4 regions of the Enterococcus sp. AZ177 genome follow, and region 3 is predicted to be linked to each of the others. Evidence: predicted binding sites of a transcription regulator. Region 3 holds the regulator's gene; each other region holds the start of a gene.
The links. The regulator LexA, encoded in region 3, represses DNA repair genes until DNA is damaged. The targets are predictions, from matches to a motif close to CNAACANNTGTTNG.
Positions count from the first base shown of each region.

Region 1: dinB (DNA polymerase IV) is a predicted target of LexA. The motif match lies at 1,677-1,690, and genes of this name have one in related genera.
Region 2: IGJ34_RS09230 (ATP-dependent DNA helicase) is a predicted target of LexA. The motif match lies at 1,405-1,418, and genes of this name have one in related genera.
Region 4: IGJ34_RS09855 (Y-family DNA polymerase) is a predicted target of LexA. The motif match lies at 1,953-1,966, and genes of this name have one in related genera.

Region 1 covers NZ_CP172944.1:756,980-760,188, forward strand. Annotated here, with positions in the region: gene IGJ34_RS03655 (ammonium transporter) at 1-735, shown strand, start outside; gene IGJ34_RS03660 (P-II family nitrogen regulator) at 747-1,088, shown strand; gene dinB (DNA polymerase IV) at 1,943-3,082, shown strand; gene IGJ34_RS03670 (cryptochrome/photolyase family protein) at 3,202-3,209, shown strand, end outside.
Region 2 covers NZ_CP172944.1:1,896,013-1,899,221, forward strand. Annotated here, with positions in the region: gene IGJ34_RS09230 (ATP-dependent DNA helicase) at 1-1,374, opposite strand, end outside; gene argJ (bifunctional glutamate N-acetyltransferase/amino-acid acetyltransferase ArgJ) at 1,521-2,678, opposite strand; gene IGJ34_RS09240 (Bax inhibitor-1/YccA family protein) at 2,915-3,209, opposite strand, start outside.
Region 3 covers NZ_CP172944.1:1,649,035-1,652,243, forward strand. Annotated here, with positions in the region: gene tkt (transketolase) at 1-1,019, opposite strand, end outside; gene IGJ34_RS08000 (DUF896 family protein) at 1,120-1,362, opposite strand; gene lexA (transcriptional repressor LexA) at 1,659-2,288, shown strand; gene IGJ34_RS08010 (dihydrofolate reductase) at 2,357-2,857, opposite strand; gene IGJ34_RS08015 (thymidylate synthase) at 2,876-3,209, opposite strand, start outside.
Region 4 covers NZ_CP172944.1:2,003,190-2,006,398, forward strand. Annotated here, with positions in the region: gene IGJ34_RS09845 (YdcF family protein) at 1-144, shown strand, start outside; gene IGJ34_RS09850 (hypothetical protein) at 278-619, opposite strand; gene IGJ34_RS09855 (Y-family DNA polymerase) at 616-1,914, opposite strand; gene IGJ34_RS09860 (AI-2E family transporter) at 2,114-3,160, shown strand.

The DNA.
Region 1 (3,209 bases), 890 kb from region 3:
CATATTAGCTCAGGGATTTCAGGGCTTGTATTGGCAATGGTTTTAGGACAACGTCGAGAATATCGACAAACAGAATATCGTCCACATAATATTCCATTCGTCGTTTTAGGGGCGGGACTACTTTGGTTTGGTTGGTTTGGCTTTAATGCTGGCTCTGCATTAGCTGCTGACGGGGTGGCGATCCACGCGATGTTGACAACGAATACGGCTGCAGCGAGTGGGATGCTGTCGTGGATGCTGATTGAAAAATTAGCAATCGGAAAACCTACAGTTGTCGGAGCTTGTACAGGTGCTGTTGTGGGCTTAGTTGCCATTACGCCAGGTGCTGGTTTTGTTTCTCTTTGGAGTTCATTTGTCTTAGGAGCCTTAGTAAGTCCGTTTTGTTATTATTTTATTTCATTTGTTAAACATAAATTTGGGTACGATGATGCACTAGATGCGTTCGGTTGTCATGGCGTTGGTGGGATTTTTGGTGGAATCATGACAGGAATATTTGCAGATCCTACTATAGGAGGAAAAACAGGATTAATCTATGGTGGAACGGATCTGTTTGTAGCCCAAATCACTAGTATAGCTTTTACGATCATATTTGCTGGAGTTGCAAGTTTTCTCATTATTAAAGGGATTCAGTTAGTTATGCCGATCCGAGTTTCAGCGAAAGAAGAAGCGTTAGGACTAGATCGAATCGAACACGATGAGACAGCTTATCCGACATTTATGGGACTAGATTCTTAGGGGGAAAACAGATGAAAAAAGTAGAAGCAATCATCCAGCAGGAAAAACTAGAAGAGCTAAAAGTCAAAATGGCTGATAGTTTTGAAGCGTTAGGAATGACCGTAAGCCAAGTATTAGGATTTGGGAACCAGAAAGGGTTAAAAGAATATGTCCGTGGTCAAGAAATTATCACAACACTGTTGCCTAAAGTGAAAGTCAGTTTTGTCGTTTTAGACGAGGAAGTAGAAGAGATTATTTCTTTGATTTTGGCTATTTGTCAGACAGGAGAAGTAGGAGACGGTAAGATCTTCGTTTACAATGTAGAAGAGGCGATTCGGATTAGAACGGGTGAAAGTGGCCCGCAAGCGATATAAATTATTTTTAATTAAGGAGTAGAGCTGAAAGAGCACTATTCCTTTTTTATTCAGACAAAATAAGTTGTAAATGAACAAACGTTCGTATATAATGTGTATAATATATAGTTGTTTTTGAAGGGAGAAAAAATGATTGTTGAGGATCTTCTAGGTGGTTCGTATGAATCGGTGTGATGTTATTGATCAAAAGACTTGGCGGAACTATAGAAGAACAAATTGCAGGTTTGCTACATGATGTGTCACATACTGCATTTTCTTTTGACTTTAGCTAATCAATCAGGTAATTACCATGAGTAAATCAAAGTACAATTACTTGAACATTAGTCTATTCCAGCTGCATTAAAGCGGTGTGGAACTGAGTACCAATAGATTTTATGAGATGATGAACAATGGAGATTTTTGGAGTGAGAAGCGCCATTACTATGTTGTGATTGACTTTTTTTATGATCCTCAAAATAGTTGTAGCGATGAATGGATATCAAAGGCTATCCAGCTAAGACTGGAAAAGTAAGACATTACTTTGAGCAATTTGACGATGACAGATTCAGTATTTCTCAAGAAGCTGAAATCGACCGGCCCAACTGATATCATACAATTGTTAGCTAAACTAAACCACCCATAGAAATATAGTAGTTGTTCCGACAAGGATAGTTATGATAGCCATAAAAAAAGAACACAAGGTTCATTGCCCCTTTGGTAAGAGTAGCTAATGAAATTATTTCTGTCTAAACTGTCTCAAAAATGGCTCAAATACGGATTGAAATAGTACTGGCAGATAGTGAAAAAGGCACTTTTATGAAACTTGATGAAAGAATACAGGCAGACTGGACCTGATTGAAAGGAGAAGAGCGACTATGATCAATGAACTGCGTTTTCCCCTAAAAAAAGATACTTCTCGCAAGATTATTCATATCGATATGGATGCCTTTTTTGCCTCCGTAGAAGAGCGAGATCATCCAGAACTAATCGGACATCCGTTAGTAATTGCACGTCATCCTAGTGATACAGGTGGGAAAGGTGTTGTGACCACAGCAAATTACGAAGCACGTAAATTTGGTATCCATTCTGCAATGAGCGCTCAAAAAGCCTATGAATTATGTCCGGATGCAATTTTTAAACCAGGTAATTATGAAAAATATTCTGACATTTCTAAGCAAATTCGAGAAATTTTTCACCGCTATACAGATATTATAGAGCCTGTTTCAATAGACGAAGCATATTTAGATGTGACGACGAATAAAATAAATAGTACGTCAGCGATCAAGATTGCAAAATTGATTCAGTATGATATATGGAACGAACTACATTTAACTTGTTCAGCAGGTGTTAGTTATAATAAATTTTTAGCAAAATTAGCTTCTGATTTTCAAAAACCCAAAGGCTTGACCGTTGTAATGCCTGATGAAGCTGAAACATTTCTGAAGGCGTTACCGATTGAAGCGTTTCATGGAGTTGGAAAAAAAACAGTTCCTAAAATGCATGATTTAGGCATATTTACAGGAGAGGATTTATACAAGCAAGATGAGATGGAGCTGATTCGTAATTTTGGTAAAATGGGTTATTCTCTTTACCGTAAGGTTCGCGGAATCCATGATTCTCCAGTTAATATAACAAGAGATCGTAAATCAGTGGGTAAAGAACATACATATGGGACACCACTTACAACTGAAGCGCAGGTGACGGCTCAGTTACGACAGTTAGCTGAACGAGTAGAAGAATCATCGAAACGTGTCCAAAAGCATGGGAAAACCGTTGTTTTAAAAGTGCGTTATTCAGACTATACAACAGTGACGAAACGTCAGACACTTCCAGAATATATTTCTAAAAAAGAAGAATTGTATTATCAAGCAAATTTAATTTGGGAAGAGATTCTTGGCTTGGAGCAAGGGATTCGATTATTAGGAATAACGCTGACGAATCTTGATCCTATGTCTTATGAGAACATGGTTTTACCCTTATGGGAAAAGAAAAAAGCAGAAAGAAACGAAGAGTAAACGATCATTTAAGCAATTGGTTTTCAATTGAATCAAGCAGAAGTGGTAAAATTTTAGAGATAAATGACAATCTATGGTACTATCAACTTACTATTCATAAATACGAAAGGAAAGAGTCGATGAGCAA
Region 2 (3,209 bases), 250 kb from region 3:
TAGTCCATAAGCAGCTTTTACTAGAGAGTCAATCGGCGCATTCTGGTGTAAAAACTCTTTTCCTTCTTCATCGCAGACTTGCTTGATTTTTTCAAATTCTTTTTCAACTTTATTCAATGCTCGGATCAATTTAGTCTGCTTTTTCCCCAGTATCTGCTTCAGTGATAGTAGCTTACTTTTAGACAAAACGGCTGAATACATTTCCCTAGAACGATTAACTAAATTATGAACCTCATCTACCAAAAAGATATTTTCTTTTACTTCGGTCTGCTCATCAAAAAAGCGTCTTAAATAAACAACTGGATCAAATAAATAATTATAATCACAGATCACTAAATCACACCACAAACTGACATCTAATGACAATTCGAATGGACATAAAGTGTGCTTGCGTGCATATCTTTCAATGGTTTCACGTGTAAATTGATTTTCGTTGTTTAATAAATCCCACAACCCTTCATTCAAACGATCATAATACCCATTTGCAAAAGGGCAAGCTTCTGGTGTACAATTTTGTTCTGTTAAAAAACAGATTTTATCTTTAGCTGTTAACGTGATACTTTTTAACTGCATATCTTTTTGTTTCATTGCTTCTACAGCATCTTCCGCGACTTGACGAGTGATTGTTTTGGCCGTTAAATAGAAAGCTCTTTCTGCATGTTCTTCACCGATTGCTTTTAGGGTGGGAAATAATGTCGAAATCGTTTTACCTGTTCCAGTTGGTGCTTCGACAAATAGTTTTTGATCACTTAGTATCGTTTTATAAGCAGCAACAGCTAATTCCCTTTGACCAGTTCGATAATCGCCATAAGGAAAAGGCAATTGTTGCAAAGATCGATTCCGAATATTGCGCCAATTCGCTTTAAAAATCAGCCACTGTTCGTATTTCTGTGTTAACTCATCAAAGAATCCTTTGAGCTCTTCTTTCGTCAATGTTTGTTCTTGTCGAGTAATTTCTTCGGTTGTCGTTTGGTAATAGGTCAACTGTAACGTGATTTCAGCCAAGTCTTCTTGTTGGCAATAAATATGTCCATAGCACATCACTTGATACCAATACATATCTATTTGCTCTTGCAACAACTCCGAAAAAGCTGGTTCCGAGGTTTTGATTTCGTCAATTACAGTTCGTTTTTTATCATCAATAAAAATTCCATCTGCACGACCTTCAATTATGTATGTTTGTTCGTTTAATTCTATGTTTATAGCAAGTTTGATCTCTTTTTGATACTTCTCTCCGGCTGTTTTTTGAAGATTCCGATGGATCTTTGCTCCTTCCAGCGCTGTATGTTCACTTGTATGCCTAGCGTTGATACTCCCTCTGCGCAAAATAAATTCCACTAATCTGCGGACTGCGATTCTTTGCGTGTTCTGCATGTTCGATCCCACCTATCATGTTCTTATTATAGAACATACATTCGCAAAATAAAAGAGGAGAAAGAAACTTTTATTTTTAGAATCAAGGTGGGGAGTTCAAACATTTCTATTCTCTTTTGAAAAGCCTTACTTCCGAAAGGTGGAACTCAAGTTGAATAATCACTATTTATTTTGACATACTCATAACTTAAATCACAACCAATCACTTCAACTGTTTCCTTCCCTTGATGCAAATCAATTGTTAAATAAATATCTTCATTTTGTTTAATGTACTCAGCAATCTTGTTTATATTTTGTTTCTCTTCATTATTCTTTGAGAAAATTGGATAATGGCCATAATAGATTTCTACATTATTCTGATCAAACACTAACCCTTCTGTCTTACCAAGTGCCATTGCAATACGTCCCCAATTAGGATCATGGCCAAATAACGCGGTTTTTACTAAAGGAGAGTTGATAATCGATTTTCCAGCATTCTTGGCTTGCTCTTTATTTTCTGCATTTTTGACAGTGACAAACATCGTCTTTGTTGCGCCTTCAGCATCTTTTACTATATCTAACGCTAATTCCTTACAGATTTGATTCAAGGCACTTTGCATTTCCGTATTTTCGACTTCATGATGACCACTGGCTAAAAAGGCTACTGTGTCACTTGTACTTGTATCTGTATCGATACTGATGGTGTTAAATGATTGATCAACCGCTATTTTCAACATAGGATAAATCTCTTGTTTTGCTACTTTTGCATCTGTTAAAATATATGCCAACATCGTTGCCATATTCGGTTCTATCATGCCTGAACCTTTGACAATCCCTAAAATCGTTGCATCGCCAACCGACAAGCTACGTACCTTGATTCGTTGATCCGTAGTTAAAATCGCATGTGCGAAATCTTCATAATTTTCCTGTAAATCAATTGACTCCGCCTCTAAAAAATTCTCAATACTATCAATAGGAAGCTGTGGTCCAATTACACCTGTAGAAGAAGGTAAGATATTTTCTTTTTTGATTGTGAACTGCTTTGATAGTTTATCTAAAATTTTATATTCATTTTCTCTGCCTATTTTACCAGTCGCAACATTCGCAATACCACTTGTGACGACGACTGCTTGTAATTCAGCATTTTTCACGTGTTCTTTGCCGATGGGAATACACTCTCCACAAAATGTATTTTTTGTAAAAACGGCCGCAGCGTGACAGACGTTATCTGCTACGATCAACCCAAAATCTTTTCTTTTTTTCTTGATCCCAACATGTGTCCCATAGAACTTAAATCCCTTTGGTGTAACTTCATACTCTTTCATTAATAACACCTTCCCGTACATGATCAACTTACTTTAAAAAAATTTATTTATCCAATTTTATAAAAGTATAAAACAACAAGTGAAGATAGTCAATGTATTTTATATCACTTTTTAACTTAATAAAGTTTTTTTATGCAATTAAATAGGAATATTACGCATAAAAATGTACTAAAAAGAGTATTTACATACAAAAAAACACCCAGATTTATCTGGGTGTTTTCAAGTCAATCGACGAATTAATTATTTTTACCAAAAATACGTAAGAATGCTAAGAACAAGTTAATGAAATCAAGATATAACTGTAATGCGAAAAATACAGCAATACCTGTACCTGCTTGTCCACCAGTCTCATTGTAAACTTGACGAATTCTTTGATTGTCATACGCTGTAATTCCTGCAAAAATCAACACCATCAAAATTGAGATGAAAAATGAAACTGCGCTACTGCGTAGGAAAAAGAAATTAATCACCATTGCAATGATAATTCCGATCAACGCACTATACGCTGCGTGACCCATTGCAGATAAGTCT
Region 3 (3,209 bases):
TTTTCAGGAAGTTCATCGGCAAAAGCCTGTTTAAATTGTTTCGCTAACTCAGGATGATCTTTTGAATAATTTGCAAACATCTTATTCCATTGATTTTCTGCTTTCTCGCCTTCTTCTATCATCGTTTCTTTAAAGCGGGCAGCAACTTCTTCTGGAACAGTAAAGTCTGGGTATTCCCAACCATAAACAGCTTTAGCTGCAGTAATACCATCTGCTCCGATTGGCGCTCCATGTACAGATGATGTACCTTCTTTTGGAGCACCGTAGCCAATAACTGTTTTTACTTCAATCAATGTTGGCTTATCTGATTCAGCTTTTGCAGCTTCTATTGCTTTAGAAATTTCTTCTAGATCATTGCCGTCTTTGACTAAAATATGTTGCCAACCGTATGCTTCATAACGAGCACCAACATTTTCAGTGAACGCTTTTGACGTTGGACCATCTAAAGAGATATCATTTGAATCGTATAACACGATCAGTTTACCTAATTTCATGTGTCCGGCCATAGAACTTGCTTCTTGAGAAACACCTTCCATCAAATCACCATCTCCGCATAAGGCATACGTATAATGATCGATTACAGGAAAACTATCACGATTATATGTTGCAGCAGTATGTGCCTCAGCCATCGCCATCCCAACAGCCATCGCTATTCCTTGACCTAAAGGACCCGTTGTTGCTTCAACACCATCTGTGTGATGAACTTCTGGATGTCCAGGTGTCTTACTACCCCATTGACGGAAACTTTTCAGATCATCAATTGTAACACCATAGCCCGCTAAGTGAAGTAAGCTATAAAGCATTGCAGATCCGTGACCGGCAGAAAGGATAAAACGGTCTCTATCTACCCAATTTCTTGAAGTTTTTGGGTTTACTTTTAAGTGTTTTGTCCAAAGTGCATAGGCCATAGGTGCTGCACCCATTGGTAATCCTGGATGTCCCGAATTAGCTTTTTGTACTGCTTCAATGCTTAATGTACGAATCGTGTTAACGCCTAACTGATCAGTGTTGTCGAACAAAAAAATCATCTCCTATTTAGGTTTTTTTTACCTTTATTAACTACATTTTATCGCATTTAGTTTATGAAAGCAATTACTTTTAGTAAAAAAAAACTAAAAATCACTTTCTATTGTGCAATCCTTTTGCTTTTTGGATCTCTTTCAATTTCTCTGGTGTTACATCATTTCCTTTAGGATCAACGACTTTCATACCTTCAATATGATGCCGCATCCCACCTCGAAAAGCTGCCAAATATTCTTGACGAAGTACTTTTTGCTCTTCTTTTTCTTTCTCAGTCAATTCATTTTCTTTCGCTTTTTTTGCTAGTTCATTAATACGGTTCATTTTTTCTGACGATAACATCTATTTTGCCTCCTCGTTTTTAACATTTAATAGGCGTATTCAATCTTTTTTTGAAAGGCTAGTTTTGAAGTTAGACAAGTTTACTTTCCAAGTCTATCTTATAAGATGGGCACAAAAAATACAACTATATTCTTATTAAAATTAGAAACGATTCCGTTTATTTACTGAAATTTTCATTTACTGCCTTATCACTTTTGGAGTATCCTTCCTACAATTATACTTTTTCAAAAAAACACGAACGCTTGTTTGATTCCTATATAAAACTATGGTACACTAAAAATATAAATCGAAAGAAGGTGCGGGTTGTGGTGAAACGTACAGACACAAGACAAATCGAAGTATTAAAATATATATATGAACAAGTTGAACTAAAAGGCTATCCGCCGACTGTAAGAGAAATCGGAAAAGCAGTTGATCTTTCCTCAACCTCGACTGTTCATGGACATTTAGCACGTTTAGAAAAAAAAGGACTCATTTTACGTGATCCTACAAAACCAAGAGCAATTGAATTGACTGCAGACGGACTTGAAAGAATCGGTGTGAGACCGACAGTGATTCCAATGCTGGGTGTTGTTACAGCTGGTGAGCCGATCTTAGCTGTCGAAGAAGCTTCTGACTTTTTTCCTCTTCCACCTGATTTAATGGCAGAAGAAAATGCTTTGTTCATGCTGACTATCAGAGGTGAAAGTATGATCAATGCTGGTATTTTAGATGGCGACCAAGTTATTGTTCGCAAACAAACTGCTGCTTCAAATGGTGATATCGTTATTGCGATGACAGATGAAGATGAAGCAACTTGTAAACGATTCTTCAAAGAGACAGATCATGTTCGCTTACAACCAGAAAATGATGCATTGGAACCAATTATTTTGAATAATGTAAGCATTCTAGGAAAAGTTGTTGGTTTGTATCGCAATCATATTTAAATAGTAAAAAAACATACTAACTCTTAGTATGTTTTTTTACTATTTATTTCTTTAAATCAAAAAACGTTTTAACCTACCATGACTTTGCGCTGATATGTTTCAAATTGATAGCCGTAACTATTTGCTTCGTCTTGTTCGCCTGCACTCAAATTGATCAAGGTCCAGTCATCCCAATTAACCGAAGGGAATAGTGTATCGCCATCAAATGAATGATGAATAACTGTACGGTATAATACATCACAATACGGTAAAAAATCTTCATACACTGCTGATCCTCCCGCAATGAATGTAATTCCTGAAAAAGTTTTAGCATAATCAAGAACTTCATCCACAGTATGAAATACAATGACTCCTTTTGCTTGATAGCTTTTGTCTCTAGTTAGAACAATCGTTTGACGATTTGGTAACGGCCGAGCGCCCATCCCCTCAAAAGTTTTTCTTCCCATAACAATGGTGTTGTCTTCAGTCATTTGTTTAAAAAATTTTAAATCATTTGGCAAATGCCAAGGTAATCGATTCTCTTTACCGATTGTCCCTTGCTCATCTTGTGCCCATATGGCTGCTAACATTGGAGAACTCCTTTCGAATTAAACGGCAATTGGTGCCTTGATTGTAGGGTGAGGATCATATCCTTCGATTACAATATCCTCCATCTCAAAATCAAATACTGATTTCTTATCTTGATTCAATTTTAAAGTTGGGAAAGAACGAATTTCTCTAGCAAGTTGCTTATTCATTTGATCGATGTGATTCGTATACAAATGAGCATCTCCTAAAGTATGAACAAAATCACCCACTTCTAAACCAGTTTCATGAGCAATCAAATGCGTCAACAATGCGTAACTAGCAATATTAAATGGGACACCAAGAAAAACATCTCCACTGCGCTGATACAATTGACAACTTAATTTTCCATCGTTG
Region 4 (3,209 bases), 350 kb from region 3:
TACTTTTTGCCAAATGCTTTTTTAAGAGAATTCATTGCAATCGTAATGATGCATAAACGGCGCCACTTAATTATATGTGGTTTGATTGCTTTAATGATGATCCTTTCAGCATTAGCTCAATTTTTTCTGGTCTCCCATTACTAAAAATTGAACTGGGGCTGAGATAGATGCGTTTAATTCCGAGAAATAAGAAGGGATTGCTTCTGCTCCAACTAGTTATTCGCATTTAGGGTGTGATACAAAAGTGATTTTTTCTTTTGTATCACATCCGTTTTTTTTAACGAAACTGAACATGACGGATCTCGTCATAGCCAATCTTGTGACCATCCACATAAATACCTAACTCATCATGTCCTTGAATCATCCCGACAATATCCGCTCCATAATTCCCTTCACAATCCAATTCTTCTTTTTGAATCATCACTTCAACTTGATTTTGAAAAGCCTGAGCTAATACCGCATCAATTTCTATCCAACTCATTTGAGTTTTCTTTTTTGTTGGCTGTCTCTTTTTCTCTTTTTCAATCATCGCAGTATGTTCAGACAAGTAAAAACCGGCCCATTTTTTCATTTTACGATCTTGATATTGCTCAAAATAATAATCCCGTTCCTTGCTCATTGCAAGCCCTCCATTCCTCCAGCATGTCCACCGACTAATGATGCTCTTGAAATTGCTGTACCACCAGACGATACTGAACTTGCATGGACTAAAGAAACGTAGCCAAAACGTTGACGGATTTCATCAATCAATTGATCTAGTTTTTGTTCTTTCATCTGCTCATCTGGTTCATGAAATAAATCTAATTGTACATAAGTATTATAATTCAGTTTGGAATAGGTAATTCCAATATGTCGTACTTCCTCTCCATGCCAATTCTGTCTGAAAATCATCAAACAATAGTCAATCAACACCTTACTACTATTCGTTAGAGGCACTTTCATTTGCCTTGAAAAACCTGCCCCACCAGACTTAGAGGCTCGTGAAAAGCCGACAGATAGATGGACACACTCCGTCTGACACTGAGCTTTTCTAAGTCTTGCCGCTACTTGTTCTGCCATTTCTCGAATCACGACTTCGATTTCGTCTTGTCTTAAATAATCCCGCATCAAGATCTGAGAATTATTATACGATCGTTCTTCTGGTATATATTTTTCAGATAAACGGCTGCGATCGATACCATGAGCATGGGCATACAGCTGTTCCCCAATAATCCCTAAATTTCGTTTTAAACTCGTCAAATCTGCATGGGCCAGATCATAAATAGAACGGATACCTAAATTATTTAATCGTTTCACTAATCGTTGACCGATTCCCCACATCTCAGACATCGGTTCAATTGTCCAAATTTTTTCAGCTACATCTTCATAATGCCATTTAGCTAAGCGCTCCTTATTATGCTTGGCATCAATATCCATCGCTAATTTAGCTAATAATGGATTGTCGCCAATACCGACCGTGATTGCTAGTCCTGTCTCTTTCTTGATTCTTTGCTGAATAATCTTAGCTAGTTCTATCGGTGTTTGACCAAATAATTTCCAGCTTGCCGTTACATCTAAAAAGGATTCATCGATTGAATAAATATGTAAATCTTCCTCTGCTACATATTCTTTGTAGATATCATTGATTTTCATGTTTTCCTTGATATACTCATTCATTCGTGGCGGAACAATCACTAATTCTGGGTGATCTGGTACATCATATTTACGTGTTACATTGGTGATACCAAGAACTTTCTTCGCCTTTGGAGAAGAAGCTAGAACGATCCCCCCGCTATTTTCAGCATGACTCATCACGACCAGCATTTTTTCAAGCGGATCAAATCCTCTCGCAACGCATTCAACTGAAGCGTAAAAAGATTTTACATCTATACAAAAAATCACTCTTCTAGGCTCTTTTTCATAATCAAAAAACATAGCATTCCTCTCCTTGTTTTATTCCATACCTAATTATACGAACATGCGTTCTTTTTGTAAAGGGGAACATTTTTTTAAATTTGTATATGAGAAATAAATTTTTTTTAGAATTATAGATAAAACTGCTATCTTAAAATGAGAAAAAGCATTATAGTTATCTTATATAGAATAAAGTTACTGATTAAAAGGAGTGAAGTCTGTGTCGATTTATGAAAAATTTATTCAAAACGAGCGGTTAAGACGTTTTTTTGTTTTAGCTGTTGTTATTTTTGTCCTATTTTTAGCTAGAAGTATGATCACAATGATTTTATTAACATTCATTTTTACGTTTTTAGTACTTCATTTCGTGAAATTTGTTCAACATTTTTTTAAGATTCCATCATTGATACTCGTTTTAGCCACCTATTCTTTGATTGTTTTCTTAATTTATCTGGCCATTACAAAATATGTACCTGTTCTTATTCATCAAACTGCTCAAATGTATAATTCAGTTGTTCATTTTTATCAAAATCCGGGAGATGATCACAATCAGTTGTTGATGATCATTGATGATTATCTAGAAAAATCGAATTTAATGTCTCAAATCCAAAATGGCGCAAGTGTGATTTTACGTTATATTCAAGACATCGGTTCGCTTGGATTGTCCTTTGTTCTTTCATTCATCCTAAGTTTCTTTTTCATGATCGAGAAAAAACAGATGACAGAATTTTCTAAGTTGTTTTTGAAAAGTGATTTTGACTGGTTCTTTCAAGATATTTATTTCTTTGCTGATAAATTTGTAAATACCTTTGGCGTGGTAATGGAAGCTCAATTTTTTATTGCTGTTGTGAATACCAGTATTACAACGATTTGCTTGGCTTTGATCGGGTTTCATCAATTACCAAGTTTAGCAATCATGATTTTTATCTTGAGTTTGATCCCCGTCGCAGGAGTCATCATCTCCTGTATTCCATTGAGTTTTATCGCTTATTCAGAAGGTGGAATCAATGACGTCATTTATATTTTAATTGTGATTATCGTCGTCCATTTATTTGAGTCTTATGTGTTGAATCCTAAATTTATGTCTAGTAAAACAGATTTACCAATTTTTTATACATTCGTTATTTTACTGATCAGTGAACGGCTATTTGGCGTTTGGGGACTCATCGTTGGTATCCCGATTTTCACTTTCTTTTTAGATATTTTAAAGGTTAAACCAATTCATTCTGTTACTGAAAAAATACCACACGATCCAGAAAATAATTGATAAAAAAGAACGTGAATGTTGGAATTTTCTCCAGACATTCACGTTCTTG